3 regions of the Frondihabitans sp. 4ASC-45 genome follow, and region 3 is predicted to be linked to each of the others. Evidence: predicted binding sites of a transcription regulator. Region 3 holds the regulator's gene; each other region holds the start of a gene.
The links. The regulator LexA, encoded in region 3, represses DNA repair genes until DNA is damaged. The targets are predictions, from matches to a motif close to TCGAACANNTGTTCGA.
Positions count from the first base shown of each region.

Region 1: a site for LexA is predicted at 2,483-2,498, ahead of VH571_RS04125 (DUF6504 family protein). Genes of this name have one in related genera too.
Region 2: a site for LexA is predicted at 3,588-3,603, ahead of VH571_RS05340 (hotdog fold thioesterase). Genes of this name have one in related genera too.

Region 1 is NZ_JBCEBN010000002.1:99,668-105,514, forward strand. It holds gene VH571_RS04115 (glucose-6-phosphate dehydrogenase) at 1-129, shown strand, start outside; gene VH571_RS04120 (glycoside hydrolase family 15 protein) at 238-2,085, opposite strand; gene VH571_RS04125 (DUF6504 family protein) at 2,136-2,462, opposite strand; gene VH571_RS04130 (SDR family oxidoreductase) at 2,751-3,503, shown strand; gene VH571_RS04135 (App1 family protein) at 3,508-4,515, opposite strand; gene VH571_RS04140 (SOS response-associated peptidase) at 4,706-5,422, opposite strand; gene VH571_RS04145 (TetR family transcriptional regulator) at 5,487-5,847, shown strand, end outside.
Region 2 is NZ_JBCEBN010000002.1:371,604-377,450, forward strand. It holds gene pyk (pyruvate kinase) at 1-818, shown strand, start outside; gene VH571_RS05320 (hypothetical protein) at 948-1,571, shown strand; gene VH571_RS05325 (cold-shock protein) at 1,679-1,882, opposite strand; tRNA gene VH571_RS05330 (tRNA-Leu) at 2,206-2,287, shown strand; gene VH571_RS05335 (ANTAR domain-containing response regulator) at 2,373-2,978, shown strand; gene VH571_RS05340 (hotdog fold thioesterase) at 3,179-3,532, opposite strand; gene polA (DNA polymerase I) at 3,691-5,847, shown strand, end outside.
Region 3 is NZ_JBCEBN010000006.1:207,167-213,013, forward strand. It holds gene miaA (tRNA (adenosine(37)-N6)-dimethylallyltransferase MiaA) at 1-895, shown strand, start outside; gene dapF (diaminopimelate epimerase) at 892-1,767, shown strand; gene VH571_RS11370 (class I SAM-dependent methyltransferase) at 1,852-2,460, opposite strand; gene hflX (GTPase HflX) at 2,502-4,037, shown strand; gene lexA (transcriptional repressor LexA) at 4,117-4,824, opposite strand; gene VH571_RS11385 (LysM peptidoglycan-binding domain-containing protein) at 5,051-5,449, shown strand; gene VH571_RS11390 (histidinol-phosphate transaminase) at 5,641-5,847, shown strand, end outside.

The sequences.
Region 1 (5,847 bases), on a different contig from region 3:
GTGGCCGAGCGCTGCTGGGCGATCGTGCAGCCGGTCATCGACGCGTGGCAGGCCGACGACGTGCCGCTCGAGAAGTACCCCGCGGGTTCGTCCGGGCCGGAAGGCTGGACCACCTCGAAAGAGGCGTGAGCCTCGCGCGTCTGAGGATGTGACGCGAATCGGCCCAAGCGACGTGGCGTGCCACGGTGCTTGGGCCGATTCGCGTTTGCAAGCGCGTGCGTGTGCGGACGCCTTCTGTCAGGCCTGACTCGCGAGCCGACGAGCATCGCCCCCGCGCGAGTGCTCGATCGCGGCGTCGATGGCGTCGGCCGCGCGCACGAGGGCCAGGTGCGACAGCGCCTGCGGCGTGTTGCCGACGTGACGCCCCGTCGCCACCTCGATCTCTTCGGAGAGCATTCCGACGTCGTTGGCGAAGCCGACGAGGCGATCCATCAGCCGGGTCGCATCGTCGATGCGGCCGCTGCGACCGTACTGCTCTGCGAGCCAGAACGAGCACGCGAGGAACGGGTTTTCGGTGCCGGCCAGGCCATCGACACCCGACTCGGTGCGGTATCTGAGAAGCAGGCCGTCGTGCAGGAGGTCTTCTTCGATGGCCTTCACCGTGCCGAGCATGCGCGAGTCGTGGGCGTCGACATAACCGACCTGCGCGAGCTGCAGCAATGACGCATCGACCTCTTTCGAGCCGTAGTGCTGCACGTAGCAGTTGCGCTCGGCGTCGTAGCCGTGCTCCTCGATCTCGTCGCGCACCTTCTCGCGGAGTTCGAGCCACCGGTCGACGGGGCCCTCGAGGTGGAACTGCTGCACGCCGCGGATCGCCCGATCGAGTGCCGCCCAGATCATCACCCGCGAGTGCGTGAAGTGCTGCGCCTCGCCGCGGATCTCCCAGATGCCGTTGTCGGGCCGCGACCAGTTGTCTTCGACGTACGACATGAGGGCCCGCTGCAGCGACCACGAATCAGCCCCCTCTTCGACGCCGAGCTCGCGGGCATCGTGAAGAGCGACCATCACCTCACCGAAGACGTCGCCCTGATATTGCGTGAAGGCGCCGTTGCCGATGCGCACCGGCGCAGCCCCCTGGTAGCCCGGCAGCTCGTCGATGGTCGTCTCGGCCAGATAGCGCTCGCCCGCCAGCCCGTACATGATCTGCACATCGGCGGGGTCGCCGGCGATGGCGCGCAGAAGCCAGTCGCGCCAGCCGGTGGCCTCGTCGGCGAAGCCGTGCAGGATCAGCGCCTGCAGAGTCATCGACGCATCGCGAAGCCAGACGTAACGGTAATCCCAGTTGCGCTGCCCGCCGAACTGCTCGGGCAGGCTCGTGGTGGCGGCCGCGACGATGCCGTTCGTGTCTTCGTGGGTGAGCGCTCGGAGCAGCAGGAGCGAGCGGTGCACCTCGGAGGAGTAGACGGCGGGGGCGTCGGAGTGGGAAGCCCATTCCTGCCACCACGAGACCGTGTCGAGGATCCGCGCCCCGACGTCGATCGAAGCGGGCGGCTCGCGGTGCGACGGATACCAGGTCAGCGACAGATCGACTGTCTCACCCTCGGAGACGTCGAAGGTGGCCTCGTGGGTGTGGTCGGAGGCGGTGAGCTTGGGGCCGCGGACGACGACGGCGTCGGGCCCGGCGATCGCGATCAGTGCGGTCGTGCCGGGCTCGCCCCGGCCGGCGGCAATGTCGGCGGAATCGGGGATCTGCCTGATCCAGGGAACAGCGGTCGTGTAGGCGAAACGGATGCGGAGGTCTTCGTGCATCGTCACCGTGCCGCGGATGCCGCGGATTCGCCGGACGACATCGGCGCGCCTGTCGCCGTAGGGCATCAGGTCGGTCACCTCGACTTCACCGGTCGCGGTGACCCAGCGCGTGGTCAACACGAACGTGCTGTCGACGTACGAGCGGGTGGCTGTGGCGGCCTCATCGCTCGGCGCGACCAGCCAGCGACCGTTGTCGTCGTCGCCGAGAAGCGCGGCGAACATCGACGCCGAATCGAACCGGGGGAGGCACAGCCAGTCGATGCTGCCGTTTCGGCCGACCAGGGCGGCGGTGTGGCAGTCGCCGATCAGTGCATAGTCTTCGATCGCTAGGGGCATGGGCTCATCAAATCACTCGGGAGCTTCGAATCGGTCGAACCAGGGCGGCGTCAGGCGAACAGCTGCTGATCGACCTCGTCGTCGAAGACACCAAGCAGCAGCCACTCGTGGCTGACGGGATCTCGGGCTAGGTCGAACGTGCCGTCGACCCTCTGCGCGCCATCGGTGAGGGGAAGGGCGTCGACTCGCCAGACCGGCATCTCGATCAGGTCGGCGCCGGCCCCGCGGGGCGCTCGTTTCGCCGACGCCCACCATGCCTGCCGGGTGATCCAGTACTCGGGCGAGCTGACCACCCCGTAGACGACGCGGCGCCAGGTGAATCGGAGGGGTAACCCCTCGTCGGTCGTCTCGACCGGTACTCGCTCGTCGATTCTCATGTGCGCCTTATTCGTCTGATTCGAAGATACGTTCGAATTCTAGAAATCGCCACCGACATTCGCGCCCGTTTCCAGCCCCAACCCAGCCCCCGACCCGGCCCTCTCCGAATTTGAAGGAGATCCCGGTGCGTGACCCCGTCGGATCCTTGTGTTTTCGTTTCGCCCGTGAGGTTTTTCCTTCAAATTCGGAAAGGCAGCCGGCCAGCCACCTGAGAAGGAAGCAGAGACCGGGAGTCCGCGGCTGAGCGCTCCCTACCCGAGACCCGCCGACCCGAGCAGAGTGAAGACATGAAGACGACAGGAAACACCATTCTCATCACCGGCGGCACCTCGGGACTCGGCCTGGGGCTCGCCCAGCGATTCGCCGCTGCGGGCAACAAGGTGATCGTGGCCGGGCGCCGCGCCGAGCTGCTGCGCGACATCGAGGCGAGCAACCCGGGGATCACCGGTCTCGAGCTCGACGTCGCCGATCCGACATCGATCGCGGAGGCGTTCACGAAGGTGACCGCGTCGGATCCTGAGCTCAATGTGGTGATCACCATGGCCGGGATCATGCAGCCGGAAGACCTGCACTCGGCCGGGTTCCTCGAGACCGCCGAGAAGACGATCACGACCAACCTGCTCGGGACGATCCGCACGATCGCCGCGTTCACCGAGTTCTTGCAGACCAAGCCGGACGCCACGATCATGACCGTCACCTCGGGCCTCGCCTACACGCCCCTCGCCCTCACTCCGACGTACAACGCGACTAAGGCCGCCGTGGCCTCGTTCACCGACATCCTGCGCCTGCAGCTCGCCGACACGTCGGTGGAGGTGCTCGAGCTGGTCCCGCCGGCGGTCGCTACGACCCTGCTCGGTCAGGATCAGGACGACAGCGGGCGCGCCATGCCGGTCGACGAGTTCCTCGACGAGGTCATGTCGATCCTCACCGAGCGACCGGACGAGAAGCAGGTCATGGTCGAGCGCGTGAAGCCGCTGCGCTACTCCGAGGCCAACGGTAACTACGACCAGGTGATGCAGATGCTGGCCGGCAGCCACTAGCCGCTCAGTTCGGCTCGACGAGCCCCTTCTCGACCAGCTGATCCCAGATGCCGGCGCCGTCGGGCGCATAGATCCAGGGCACGTTGGTGGCGCGCTCGCGCTCCTCGCTCCGGGAGCGGCCACCGGCGAACACGGCCTCGCTCGACGACAGCTGGCGGATCGCCACGCCGGCCACGTTGCTCGGATGATCTCGCAGGAACCCGCCGTAGAGGTCTTCGTCGTGCTGCCCGTCGTCACCGATGAGCAGCCATTCCATGTCGGGGAACTCCTGTGCCAGACGGGCCAGCGACTGCTGCTTGTGCTGGCGCCCCGATCGGAACCAGCGATCGTGGGTCGGACCCCAGTCGGTCAGGAGGAGCGGACCGCGCGGGTAGAAGTTGCGGGTGAGGAACCGGTAGAGCGTCGGAGCCACGTTCCAGGCGCCGGTCGAGAGGTAGATGACCGGGCAGCCGTCGTGTGTCGCGCGGAGGCGCTCGTAGAGGACGGCCATGCCGGGCACGGGCCGTCGAGCGTGCTCATCGAGCACGAAGGTGTTCCAGGCGGCGAGGAGCGGGCGGGGGAGTGCAGTCACCATCACGGTGTCGTCGATGTCGGACACCATGCCGAATCGCGCCGACGGGTCGATGACGAAGATCTCCGCCGAGACGTCGAGGGAGCCCTCGGTGCGGAGTGTGATGGTGTTCCACCCCGGCGGCAATCCCACTTCGATTCGAGCGTCGACGACTCCGCCGCGATCGGCGGTCGCGTGATGGGTGACGCCGTCGACCACCACGTCGACGACGACCTCGTCGATCGGAACGCTGGTGAAGCTCCTCCAACCGCGCACGTGCGTGTGCCCGGTAGAGCGTTTCTCGCCGTCTTTCGTCAGGAGCACGCGGCCGAGCACGCGGAACCAGCCGTCGCCCCCGTAGCCGACGAACGGGACGATCGTCGGGATCAGGCCGCGTCGCCGGGCATTCCGCTCGCGGAACTCGTGGATCGTGTCTTCCATGCGCGCGGCCCGGTGCAGCATCGGCTCGACGCCCTGCGAGACGACGTTCTGGGCCAGCTGGCTCTGGCCGAGGGGGCTCTGCCCGAGGGGGGTTTGCGCGAGGTTTTTGGCGAATCGGCTCGTCGAGTCGGATTTTCGGGCGGGTGGCGACTTTCGGGAGCCCAGCATTCGATCATTCTGGCACGCCGGCCGGTTTGCCCGTCCGCGACGATCAGTCGCCTGCGGCGCTCGCCAGCGGCTCGCCGACTTGCCCGCCCGGCACCTCTCGCACGGTCACCCGGTAGGCGTGCTGCTCGGCTTCGCCCGAGATGCCCTCGAGGAGGTCGGCGTCGCCCTCGGTGTGCGGATCGAGCCAGTCCTCCATGATCTCGGCGTCGACCAGCACGGGCATCCGCTCGTGGATCTCGGCGAGCGGCCCGACGGCCTCGCGGGTCAAAATCGTGGTGCTCAGGATCCAGCGACCGGCGTCGTTCGCTGCCGCGCCCGGATTGCGCCACCACTCGTAGAGCGCACCGAAGAGCATCAGTTCGTCGTCGGGAAGGCTCACGTACACGGGAAGCTTGGATCCGTCGGCCTGCGGTACCCACTCGTAGTAGCCCGAGGCGGGGATCACGGCGCGCCTCGACACGACCGCGTCGCGGAAGGTGGGCTTCTCGGCCGCCGTCTCGATGCGGGCATTGAAGGCGCGTGACCCTACCGAAGGGTCGTCGGCCCAGGAGGGGATGAGGCCCCATTTCGCCGAGGCCAGTCGACGGATCGGCGGCCCTCCCGCATCCTCGCCCCGGGGTGCCGCGTCGACGAGAAGACTCACCTGCGCAGTCGGGGCGATATTCCAGGAAGGCTCTGGAAGAGTGTCTCCCGTCACGTCCACGTCGAAGAGCGCCACTAGGTCGCTCGAGGCGCGCGCCATCACGATTCTTCCGCACATGACGTCCAGTCAACCGTAGGTGGACGACATCGAGGCGTCGCAACGCTTGTAAGAAGGAGAACCATTGCTCGTCACCGATGTCAATGAAGCACTGCCCGGGGGATCATCACTGCTCAGGAACGAGCCCGTGCAGGCGAGAAGCTCTGCACGGCTCACCGGGCTCCTCGACGCCGCTGCCGGCATCATCGACGAGATCGGCTTCGAGCGTCTGACCACGGCCATGGTCGCCGAGCGGGCCGGAGCCTCCATCGGCACGGTCTACCGCTACTTTCCCGACCGTATCGCCGTCGTCGAGGCGCTGGCGGCGCGCAGCATCGCGCGCCTGCTCGAGCGGCTCGGGGCAGCGATCGGCGAGGCGGATTCGGCCGACTGGCACTCCGCCCTCGACCTCGCCATCACGGCCCAGGTCGAGATGTACCGCAGTG
Region 2 (5,847 bases), on a different contig from region 3:
GCAAGGTTCCCGTCTACGCCAAGATCGAGAAGCCCCAGGCCGTCGACAACCTCGAGGCCATCATCGACGCGTTCGACGGCATCATGGTCGCCCGTGGCGACCTCGGCGTCGAACTCCCGCTCGAAGCGGTCCCGATCGTGCAGAAGCACGCAGTCGAGCTGTCCCGCCGCATGGCGAAGCCGGTCATCGTCGCGACTCAGATGCTCGAGTCCATGATCTCCTCGCCCATCCCGACCCGCGCCGAGACCTCCGACGTCGCGAACGCCGTTCTCGACGGAGCCGACGCAGTCATGCTGTCGGGTGAGACCAGTGTGGGCGAGTTCCCGGTCATCACGGTGCAGACCATGGCTCGCATCGTCGCTTCGACCGAAGAGCACGGTCTCGAGCGCATTCCCGCGCTCGGCACCAAGCCGCGCACCCTCGGTGGCGCTATCACGCTGGCTGCGGCCGAAGTCGCCGAATTCGTGCAGGCCAGCTACGTGTGCGTCTTCACCGAGGGGGGCGACACCGTTCGCCGCATGGCGCGTCTGCGCCACGCGATCCCGATCGTCGCCTTCACAACCGACGAGGCGATCCGCCGTCGCATGGCGATGAGCTGGGGCGTCCAGTCGTACCTCGTCGACCCGGTCACGCACACCGACGCGATGTTCGGCCAGGTCGACGACGTCCTCCTGGGCAACACTCTCGCCGAGACCGGCGACAAGGTCATCGTCATCTCTGGTTCCCCTCCCGGAATCTCGGGGTCGACGAACGACCTCCGCGTCCACCGGGTGGGTGACGCGCACGCCGGCGCCGCACCGGCGTACGCGCGCGACTAGTCGTCTCGACCCAGGAGGCCGGCACCTCTTCGGAGGTGCCGGCCTTCTCTGTCGGTCCGTCTGTTTCGGGGCCGTGTTCCTGCTGAGAATCGAGGATCCCACCGCTCACCCGATCCTAGGATCGTCACCATGGCGATCAACGGCTCGCATCCCGGATGCTTCGCGGTCGGCGCACGGCTCTACGCCGTCCCCTCCGACACCGGGCACGACGTCGCCGAGACTCAGGCCAGCTGGGCCCGTCCGGGTTCACCGCACCACCGCCGCCCTCGCATCCACTGGAGCGTCGTCGTCGGGGGAGTGGCCGGTGGCATCCTGATCGATGCCTCGGCAATCAGGTCGTCCGATCTGGCCGACCCCGTTGCGCTGCTGATGATGTTCATCCTCGGCGGCCTGGTCGGTTTCGCCAGCGCCTACGGGATCCGCGAGGCGTGTCTCGGCCGGAAGCCCGAGCCCGAGCAGGTCCGGCTTCCCGCCGTCGAGATCCCGGGAGACGTCGCTCGCGGGGCACCCGACGATGCCACGGCCGACGAGCTCGTGCTGTGGAGCGTCGTGACCAAGCGGTATCGAGCCGCCCTCGTTGCGCGGGATGATGCGCCGTTCGTGCCGGATCCTCGGGTCTCGACACCGTCGTCGACGGGGGCGACGACGGCGACCGCGGCCGAAGCGGGTGCGCTGGCCGAGTTGGCGTACATCACGGCGCGACACGATTTCGAGCCGGTTGCCGAGTTGCTCGGGTTGGCCACTCCGCGCTGAACGCGTCTCCGCGTCACTCGAACAGGCTGGCGCACGCGTACCAAGCTGGCGCACGCGAAAAGACCCCGCCTGCCGAAGCAGACGGGGTCTTTCGAAGTGCGGGGGTCTTAGAGAACGCGGATGTTCTCGGCCTGGAGGCCCTTGTTGCCCTGAGCGGTCTCGAATTCGACCTTCTGGTTCTCTTCGAGGTTGCGGTAGCCGTCGCCGGAAATCGCAGAGAAGTGCGCGAACACGTCAGTGGATCCGTCGTCGGGGGTGATGAAGCCGAAGCCCTTTTCGGAGTTGAACCACTTCACGGTGCCTGTTGCCATTTTTCTATTCCTTCAATCAGAGGTGTTCGATCCCTTACCTGTGGGATCTCTCGTCGCGGTGCTTTTTTGGTCCGCTCCCTCTAAGAACGATGAGACTCGGACGACCTTTTCGCCTGAATGACGAACCGATGCCACGTGCCCCATCGCGAAGTACAAATGCGTAACACAACAACCAGTACTGACAACCGTAGCCCAGGACGATGACTCGCGGGGGGATTCCAGCCACAAAGTCGCGAAGAAAGTGATTCTTTTGGGCCGTCCGGCCTTGAGGCGAAGGCGAGAACACCAGCGACGGCGACCTGTCCGCTAGGATCGACGACTGCGCGAATGTGGTGGAATTGGCATACACGGGGCACTCAAAATGCTCTGCCTCACGGCTTGCGGGTTCGAGTCCCGCCATTCGCACCCTGGCCGCGTCTCCACCGAGGCTCCGGTCCGGATCGCGACGATGCGAGCCCCCTCCTCAGAACAGACCGGTAGGATTCCAATCGTGAGTGACCTAGAAGCAACACCAACAGCTCCCCGCCGAGTAGTCGTCGCCGAAGACGAGTCACTCATCCGTCTCGACATCGTCGAGATCCTTCGCGACAACGGCTTCGAGGTCGTCGGCGAGGCGGGCGACGGCGAGACTGCGGTCGCACTGGCCACCGAACTTCGTCCCGACCTGGTCATCATGGACGTCAAGATGCCCAAGCTCGACGGCATCTCCGCGGCCGAAACGCTGTCGAAGAATCACATCGCTCCCGTGGTTCTCCTCACCGCCTTCAGCCAGAAGGAGCTCGTCGAGCGCGCCAGCGAGGCGGGCGCCCTCGCCTACGTCGTCAAGCCGTTCACCCCCAACGACCTCCTGCCCGCGATCGAAATCGCTCTTTCGCGCTACACGCAGATCATCACCCTCGAGGCCGAGGTCGCCGACCTGGTCGAGCGCTTCGAGACGCGCAAGCTCGTCGATCGCGCCAAGGGCCTGCTGAACGAGAAGATGGGTCTCACCGAGCCCGAGGCCTTCCGCTGGATCCAGAAGGCGTCGATGGATCGCCGTCTCACCATGCACGATGTCGCCCAGGCCATCATCGAGCAGCTCAGCGTCAAGAAGTAAGCGTCAAGAAGTAGCTGTACTCACCGCGGCGGCCGGTTCCCTCTGGGAGCCGGCCGCTTGTGCGTGCCCGCCCCTCTCCTTCGAATTTGAAGAAGATTCTCGCCCTCGCGCCCGCAGATCCCTATGAATTCGTCAGCTCACCGACGTTTCTCCTTCACATTTGCAACGGAGGCGCGGCCAAGGCTCCCGGCGGCTGCCGCCTAGGAGGTAGGCGCATCGCGAAGGATGTTGGTGATCCGAACCGTCGAGAGTCGCCGCCCCTCCTCGTCGGTCATGACGATCTCGTGCGTCGTCAGCGTGCGGCCCAGGTGGATCGCGGTGCACGTGCCCGTGACGACGCCCGACGAGGCGGCCCGGCTGTGCGAGGCGTTGAGCTCGATGCCCATGGCGATGCGGCCCGGCCCGGCGTGGACGCTCGCGGCCATCGACCCGAGCGACTCGGCGAGCACGACGTGAGCCCCGCCGTGCAAGATGCCGACCGGTTGCCGATTGCCGTCGACCGGCATGGTCGCGACCGCGTGCTCGGCGCTCAGCGCGACGATCTCGATGCCCATCTTCTCGGCGAGCTCCCCGGCGCCGCGGCCGTCGAGGAAGGCGAGGGCGGCGGGGCTGAACGGCTGGTCGGTCACGATTTCTCCAGGACGGCGAGAGGGAAAAGAGCCCAGGATCCGAGGCCAAGACGAGTGTCGGAGGGGGCGGCTAGGCTGACGGGGTGCCGAGTTCAGAAAAGCCTACCCTTCTCGTAATCGACGGTCATTCCCTGGCCTTCAGGGCCTTCTACGCCCTGCCCATCGACAGTTTCGTCAATCGCGACGGCCAGCACACGAACGCCATCCACGGCTTCATCTCGATGCTGCTCAACCTGCTGAAGAACGAGAAGCCGACTCACCTGGCGGTCGCCTTCGATATCTCCCGGTATTCGTTCCGCACGCGTGAATACCCCGAGTACAAGGGCACCCGAAACGAGACTCCGGTCGAGTTCGTCGGTCAGATCCCTCTGCTCGAAGAGGCGCTGCACGCGATGGGCATCACCACCATCACCAAAGAAGACTTCGAGGCCGACGACATCCTCGCCACCCTCGCTGCCCGGGGGTCGTCCGGCGGCTACAAGGTGTTCGTGGTCTCGGGTGACCGCGACGCCATCCAGATGGTCAACGACGACGTCACACTGCTCTACCCCTCGGCCCGCGGCGTCACCGACCTCACGCGCTACGACCGCGACAAGGTGTTCGAGCGCTACGGCATCGAGCCCCACCAGTACCCCGAGGTCGCGGCCCTCGTCGGCGAGACGAGTGACAACCTGATCGGCGTCGACAAGGTCGGCGAGAAGACAGCCGTGAAGTGGATCAACCAGTTCGGCTCTCTCGACGAGGTCGTGGCGCACCGCGACGAGATCAAGGGCGTCGTCGGCGACAAGTTCCGCGAGCAGTACGACCGCGCCGTCCGCAACCGCAAACTCAACCGTCTCGTCACCGACATCGATCTGCCGGTCGGTCCCGACGATCTCGAGCGACGCCCGATCGACGTGCCCGCCGTGCGCGAGGTGTTCGATCGACTGCAGTTTCGCACGCTGCTCGAGCGCGTGGTCGCGTTGGCCGAGGGCGGCGCCGCCGGATCCTCGGCTCCCGCCGCAGGCGTCGCCGCCGAGCCCGAGGCACCCTCCGGCCCCGTCGTCCCGGTCGTTCGCACGCTCGTCGACGAAGAGCTAGCGCACTGGCTGCGCACCCACGCCGCCGCCGACAAACCGCCGGTCGGCGTGTCGGTCGAGTACGGCAGCGACGGCACAGTCACCGGCCTCGGCATCGCGGCCAGCGACGATTCGGTCTACATCCCCTGGGCGGCGGGCCGAGGCGACTACGTGGCTCTCGAAGCGTGGCTCGACGCTGACTCACCGAAAGTCGTGCACGACGCCAAGCGCGCGTACAAGGCGCTCAAGCGAGTCGGTCTCACCCTGACCGGCCTCGTCGGCGACCCGCGAATCGCCGCGTGGCTCCTGCGACCGGGGCGTACTTCGTTCGCACTGGCCGACCTGGTCTACGAGCACCTGGCCGAACGCATGCCGGTCGCCGACCCCGACCAACTCGTGCCCGCCGACGACGCCGGCGGTGCCGCTGCCGAGGCGTGGTTTGCCCTCCGTGTCTCCGCGGAGCTCGACGAGCTGCTCGACGAGGGCTCCCGGGGCGTGTTGCGCGACCTCGAGCTTCCCCTCGTTCCGGTGCTCGGCGATATGGAGCTCACGGGCGTGGCGACCGACCGCCCCGCTCTTCGAGCCCTCTCTGCACGCCTCGCCGACACGGCGGCGACGCTCGCGGCTGAGGCATTCGAGGTCATCGGCCGTGAGGTCAACCTCGGCTCGCCCAAGCAGCTGCAAGAGGTGCTGTTCGAGCAGCTCGACATGCCGAAGACCCGCTCGATGAAGACCGGCTACTCGACCGATGCCGCGTCCCTCGCCGACCTGCAAGAGAAGCACCCCCATCCCTTCTTGGGGCTGCTGCTCAAGCATCGCGACGCCACGAAGCTGCGCCAGATCATCGACACTCTCGACAAGGCGATCGACGACAACGGCCGCATCCACACGACCTACGACCAGACGGGAACGACCACCGGCCGTATCTCGTCGATCGACCCGAACCTGCAGAACATCCCGGTCAAGACCGCGGTCGGCCACGAGATCCGGGCCACTTTCCAGCATGGTCCCGACTATCAGACGCTCCTGACGGCCGACTACTCGCAGATCGAGATGCGCATCATGGCGCACCTCTCGGGCGACGAAGGCCTCATCACCGCGTTCACCGAGGGTGAAGACCTGCACCGCTTCGTCGGGGCCCGCATCTTCGGCGTCGAGCCCTCCGAGGTCAGCCCCGCGATG
Region 3 (5,847 bases):
GGGGGCGACCGGCACCGGTAAATCGACTTTCTCGCTCGACCTCGCCGACGAACTCGCCACTCGCGGGCGCACCGCCGAGGTAGTCAATGCCGACGCGATGCAGCTGTACCGGGGCATGGACGTCGGCACCGCGAAGCTTCCGCTTGCTGAACGCCGGGGTATCCCGCATCACCTGTTCGACGAACTCGACGTCACTGACGAGGCCAGCGTCGAGTGGTACCAGCGACGGGCACGCGAGGTTGCGAGCAGCATCTTCGAGCGGGGGGCCGTCCCGATCCTGGTCGGCGGCTCAGGTCTCTACGTGTCGGGGGCCGTCTTCGACTTCGCCTTTCCCGGCACAGACGAGGTCGTCCGCCACAAATACGAGTCGCAGTTGACGGCAGAGGGCGTCGGCGCTGTCTACCGCCTTCTCCTCGAGCGTGATCCGGATGCGGCACGGGCGATCGGCCCGCATAACGGCCGACGCATCGTCCGGGCCCTTGAGGTGGGCGAGCTCACGGGAAGGCCGTTTGCGGTGGGCCTGCCCGACGACGCCCCGACGTGGCATTCGCCCGCGTTTTTCGGGCTCGAAGAGACGCGTGACATCCTCGTCGAGCGACTCGACGACCGAGTGGACGGCATGTGGCGTGACGGGCTCCTCTCCGAGGTCGAGAGATTGCGAGAGCAGGGGATCGAACGGGGCGTGACCGCGAGCCGAGCCATCGGCTACTCACAGGCCCTGCAGCAGCTTCGCGGCGAGGTCTCCGAGGGCGAGGCGAAAGACTCGACCAAGCTGCTCACACGGAGGTACGCCCGCCGACAGGTGAGCTGGTTCCGGCGGTATCCGAGGGTCGCCTGGTCGAGGGCAGGGAGCGCAGGATCCGTGTCAGCCGCCGCCGATACACTCGTGGGGTGACCACCACCGTCCGCTTCACCAAGGGCCAGGGCACGGGTAACGACTTCGTGCTGTTCTCCGACCCCGATGGCTCGTTCGATCTCACACCGGATCGCATCCGCGCGCTGGCCGATCGCCGATTCGGTGTCGGCGGCGACGGCGTGATCCGAGCGGTGCGCAGCGACAGCCACCCCGAGGGTGCGTCGAGTCTGGCCGAAGACGACGGTGCCGAGTGGTTCATGGATTATCACAACGCCGACGGCAGTGTGGCCGAGATGTGCGGCAATGGCATTCGCGTCTTCACGAAGTACCTCCTCGAGCAGGGCCTGGTCACGCTCGAGCCGGGTGAGACCCTGGCGATCGGCACGAGGGCTGGCGTGCGCGACGTTCAGATCAACCGGTCGGGGTTCCAGGTCGACCTGGGGCGATGGGGGCTGACCGACGAGGCCCAGGTGCGGGCTCGAAATCTGCATGCGGCGAGGCCCGGCCTCGGTCTTACCGTCGGCAACCCCCACGTCGTCGTCGCTCTCGCCTCGGCCGATGAGCTCGCCGACGTCGATCTCACGGTGGTGCCGATCCTCGAGCCGAATCCCGTCGACGGGGCCAACGTCGAGTTCGTCGTCCCCGCCGACCCGCTGGTCGCCGACGGTATCGGGCGCATCAGCATGAGAGTGCACGAGCGCGGTTCCGGTGAGACTCTCTCGTGTGGCACGGGTGCGGCGGCTGCGGCACTGGCCGTTCGCTACTGGGCGGGGCCTTCGGCTCCCGATCAGTGGCGGGTCGACGTTCCCGGTGGCACCGTCGGCGTGCGAATGTTCGCGACGGAAGACGGCGAGCACGTCTCGTTGAGTGGCCCCGCAGAGCTCGTCTTCACTGGAGACCTGGTTCTCTAGCGCCTCGGGGGGTTAGTCTTCTCGCATGAAGACCATCTGACGCAGTCGCTCGCCGGATTCGACGTACCTTTCAACGAAGCGCCACTACTGCCGAACTGCGCGGAGTACGCGATACCCCTTCGACGTAGTTTCTCGTTCGACCTCGACGATCTCGGCCATCGTCTCGTTCATCCATCGCTGGAGCGAGTCGGCGCCGAGGTTCTTCGCCACGACGAGGTACGCCTCCATGTCGATGCCAAGGCGAGGCAGCCACTGGCTGAGAATGCCGTGAAGAGCCTCTTTACCGACTCGGATGGGCGGGTTCGACCAGATTCCGTCGAAGACGAGATCATCGGGAACGTCTTGGGGCAGCACGGCGTTGACGTTCGTGAGGCCGACGCGAGCGGCGTTCTCTCGAAGGAGTTCGAGGACGCGCTCGTTGACGTCGACCGCCCACACGGTTGCCTCGGGCGCCCGAAGGGCGAGAGTGAGCGCGATCGGCCCCCATCCACACCCCACATCCAAGAAAGTGCCGTCGCTCGGTGGCGTCGGCATTGATCCAAGAAGTACCGCGGTACCCGGATCGATCCGCCCCGGGCTGAAGACGCCCGCGGCGGTTGCCAGCGTGAGCTCACGCCCGGCGAGCTCGACCGTGATCTCTCTCGGTCGGAGCTCGCTCGAGGGGGAGCTCGAGAAGTAGTGATCGCTGGTCATCACCCCAGATTACTGAACACGAAAGGTCTAATGTGACTCGAATGACAGAGCACAGCACCACAGAGGAGAAGGGCGCCGAGCGCGACGACGTCGTCGACCGGATCCTGAGCAATGCCTCGTCGCGAGCCGGCCTGTCCGTCTTCTCGCCGGCCCAGGCCATCCAGACCCAGGGTCTCGGCACGAGAGGCGACGGTACCGGAGACGATCACCACGACGGCGATCAGTTCGACCGCGAAGACCGGCAGGCGCTTCGGCGCGTGGCCGGCCTCTCCACCGAGCTGCAAGACGTCACCGAGGTCGAGTACCGACAGCTTCGGCTGGAGAACGTGGTGCTCATCGGCGTGTACTCGCAGGGGTCGCTCGGCGACGCCGAGAATTCGTTGCGCGAGTTGGCGGCGTTGGCTGAGACCGCGGGCGCGGTGGTCCTCGATGGGCTCCTGCAGCGTCGCCCCAACCCCGACCCCAGCACGTACCTCGGGTCGGGCAAGGCGCTCGAGCTGAAGAACACCGTCTTGGCCCTCGGCGCTGACACCGTGATCGCCGACACCGAGCTGGCTCCGAGCCAGCGGCGCGCGCTTGAAGACGTGGTGAAGGTCAAGGTAATCGACCGCACGGCCGTGATCCTCGACATCTTCAGCCAGCACGCCACGAGCCGCGAGGGCAAGGCGCAGGTCGAACTGGCCCAGCTGGAATACCTCCTCCCGCGACTGCGCGGTTGGGGTGACTCGATGTCGCGCCAGGCCGGTGGCCAGGTCGGTGGCGCGGGCGCCGGAATGGGCTCCCGTGGGCCGGGTGAGACGAAGATCGAACTCGACCGTCGCCGCATCCACACCCGCATGGCGATTCTTCGCAAGAAGATCAAAGAGATGAAGCCGGCTCGAGTCGCGAAGCGGGCCAACCGGGTGCGCAACACGGTTCCGAGCGTGGCGATCGCCGGCTACACCAACGCCGGCAAGTCGAGCCTGCTGAACCGTCTGACCCGCGCCGGGGTTCTCGTCGAGAACGCCCTGTTCGCGACGCTAGACGCGACCGTCCGCAAGTCGTCGACCGACGATGGCCGGCCGTTCACCTACTCCGACACCGTCGGATTCGTGCGCAACCTGCCGCATCAGCTCGTCGAGGCCTTCCGGTCGACTCTCGAAGAAGTGCAAGACAGCGACATCATCGTTCACGTCGTCGACGGATCGCACCCCGATCCGGCTGCTCAGCTGGCGACGGTTCGAGAGGTGATCTCGGAGGTCGACGGGCGTGACATTCCCGAGGTGGTCGTCTTCAACAAGAGCGACCTGATCGACGAGAGCCAGCGGCTGGTACTCCAGGGCATGGTGCCCGACGCGATCTTCGTGTCGGCCCGCACGGGCGCGGGTATCGACGAGTTGCGCGCGCGGATCGCCGAGTTGCTGCCCCGGCCCGAGGTCGAGCTCGATCTGCTTGTGCCGTTCGATCGCGGTGATGTCGTGTCTCGAATTCACGAGATCGGACGCGTCGTCGACGTCGAATACGTCGCTGAGGGCACTCGGGTGACAGCCCGGGTCTATCCGCAGGACGCCCCGACACTGCAGGAGTTCGCGCACTAGAGGCGGACACTTCTGCCGAGTGCACCAAAACCGCCCCCGAGCTTCGGCTCGAGGGCGGTTTTCGTACTTCCGAGGGCTACTAGAGCGACCGCAGCACAGCGACGACCTTGCCGAGGATCTGCGCGTGATCGCCGACGATCGGCTCGAAGTTCGAGTTGCGGGGGAGCAGCCAGGTGTGCCCGTCGCGCTGACGGAAGACCTTGACGGTCGCCTCGTCGTCGAGCATCGCGGCCACGATCTCGCCGTTCTCCGCGTTGCCCTGCTGGCGGACGACCACCCAGTCGCCGTCGCAGATCGCAGCGTCGATCATCGAGTCGCCGACGACCTTGAGCATGAACAGCTCGCCCTTGCCGACGAGCGTGCGGGGCAGCGGCATGACATCTTCGACCTGCTGCTCCGCTGTGATCGGAATACCCGCGGCGATTCGGCCGACCAGGGGCACCCGGGCGGTGATGTTGTCGTCGTCGTCATAACGGACGATCGAGGGCTCAGGATCCGACTTGGCCGGGTCTTCGAGAAGAACCTCGAGAGCGCGTGGCCGGTTCGGGTCTCGGCGAATCGCTCCCGCCAGCTCGAGTTGATTGAGCTGGTGCGTCACGCTGGAGAGAGAGGCCAACCCGACCGCATCGCCGATCTCGCGCATACTCGGCGGGTAACCGCGGCTGCCTATCGAGTCGCGGATCGCCGTGAGAATCAGCGTCTGCTTCGCGGTGAGGGCCTTCTTTAGAGACGTCACGTCGGCGCCTTGATCGCCCTGGGTTTCGCGTCGTGCGGTCTCGCGTGCCATCTCGCCCTCTCGAATGTCGGTGGTCGCTGGTCTACTGATCCCACCGATCGAAACTGTATCCGGTCAGATATGGCAGAACAAACACATGTTCGAGTGTGTCGCGTGTTTTTTGTCGAATTTCTGGTACCGAGCTCTTGAAATCGGCTGTAATCGAAGATATGTTCGGAACACGCCTTCGAGTCCGCAGTCTTACGGGCCGATCGCATTCGATAAGAGAGGCAACAGCATGAGCGCTACGATCACCGCACTGGTTCCTTCTACCTCCCGCGCCGCGACGGTTTCGACCTCGGGTCCGGTCCCCACTAACGTGCCGACCCACCTCCGCATCACGCGCCGTGGTCGCCTGGTTCTGACGCTCGCCGTCGCCGTTGCCGCACTCGCCCTTATTGCCGGCTTCCTGCTCACCGGTGGCAGCGCCGTCGCGACGAGTTCCGCGGGTAACGTCCATTTCGACCACGTCACCGTCGCGGCGGGCGAGACCCTGTGGCAGGTGGCAGAGGGCGTCGCCCCCGGCTCCGACCCGCGCGACGTCATCTCCGACATCGTCAAGTTGAACGACCTCTCTTCGACGCAGGTCATGCCGGGCCAGTCGCTCGCCATCCCGGTGCAGTACAGCCAGAGCTGATCAGGTTTCTGACCGTCCCTCGGCGCCGCGCTCACGCGTGGCGCCGTTCGCGTCTCCGGTGGGGTGCAGACAATGGGCCACATCCGGTGCCGCCTGCAGTCGCCGTTTGCAGTTGCGGCCCGGAGTCGCCAACAGCGGAGAGCCTGTGGACAACGCAGTCGCGGCGCGAGACCGCCCCATAAAATGGTGCTGTGGCTATCACTCTCGACGACCTTCCCATTCGCGACGACCTCCGAGGTCAGTCGCCCTACGGCGCACCTCAGAAAAAGGTGCCTGTCGCGCTGAACGTCAACGAAAACACCCATCCGATTCCCGAAGACGTGGCTCGCGACATCGTCGAATCCGTCGCCGCCGCTGTACTCGAGGTCAACCGCTACCCCGACCGAGAGTTCACGCCC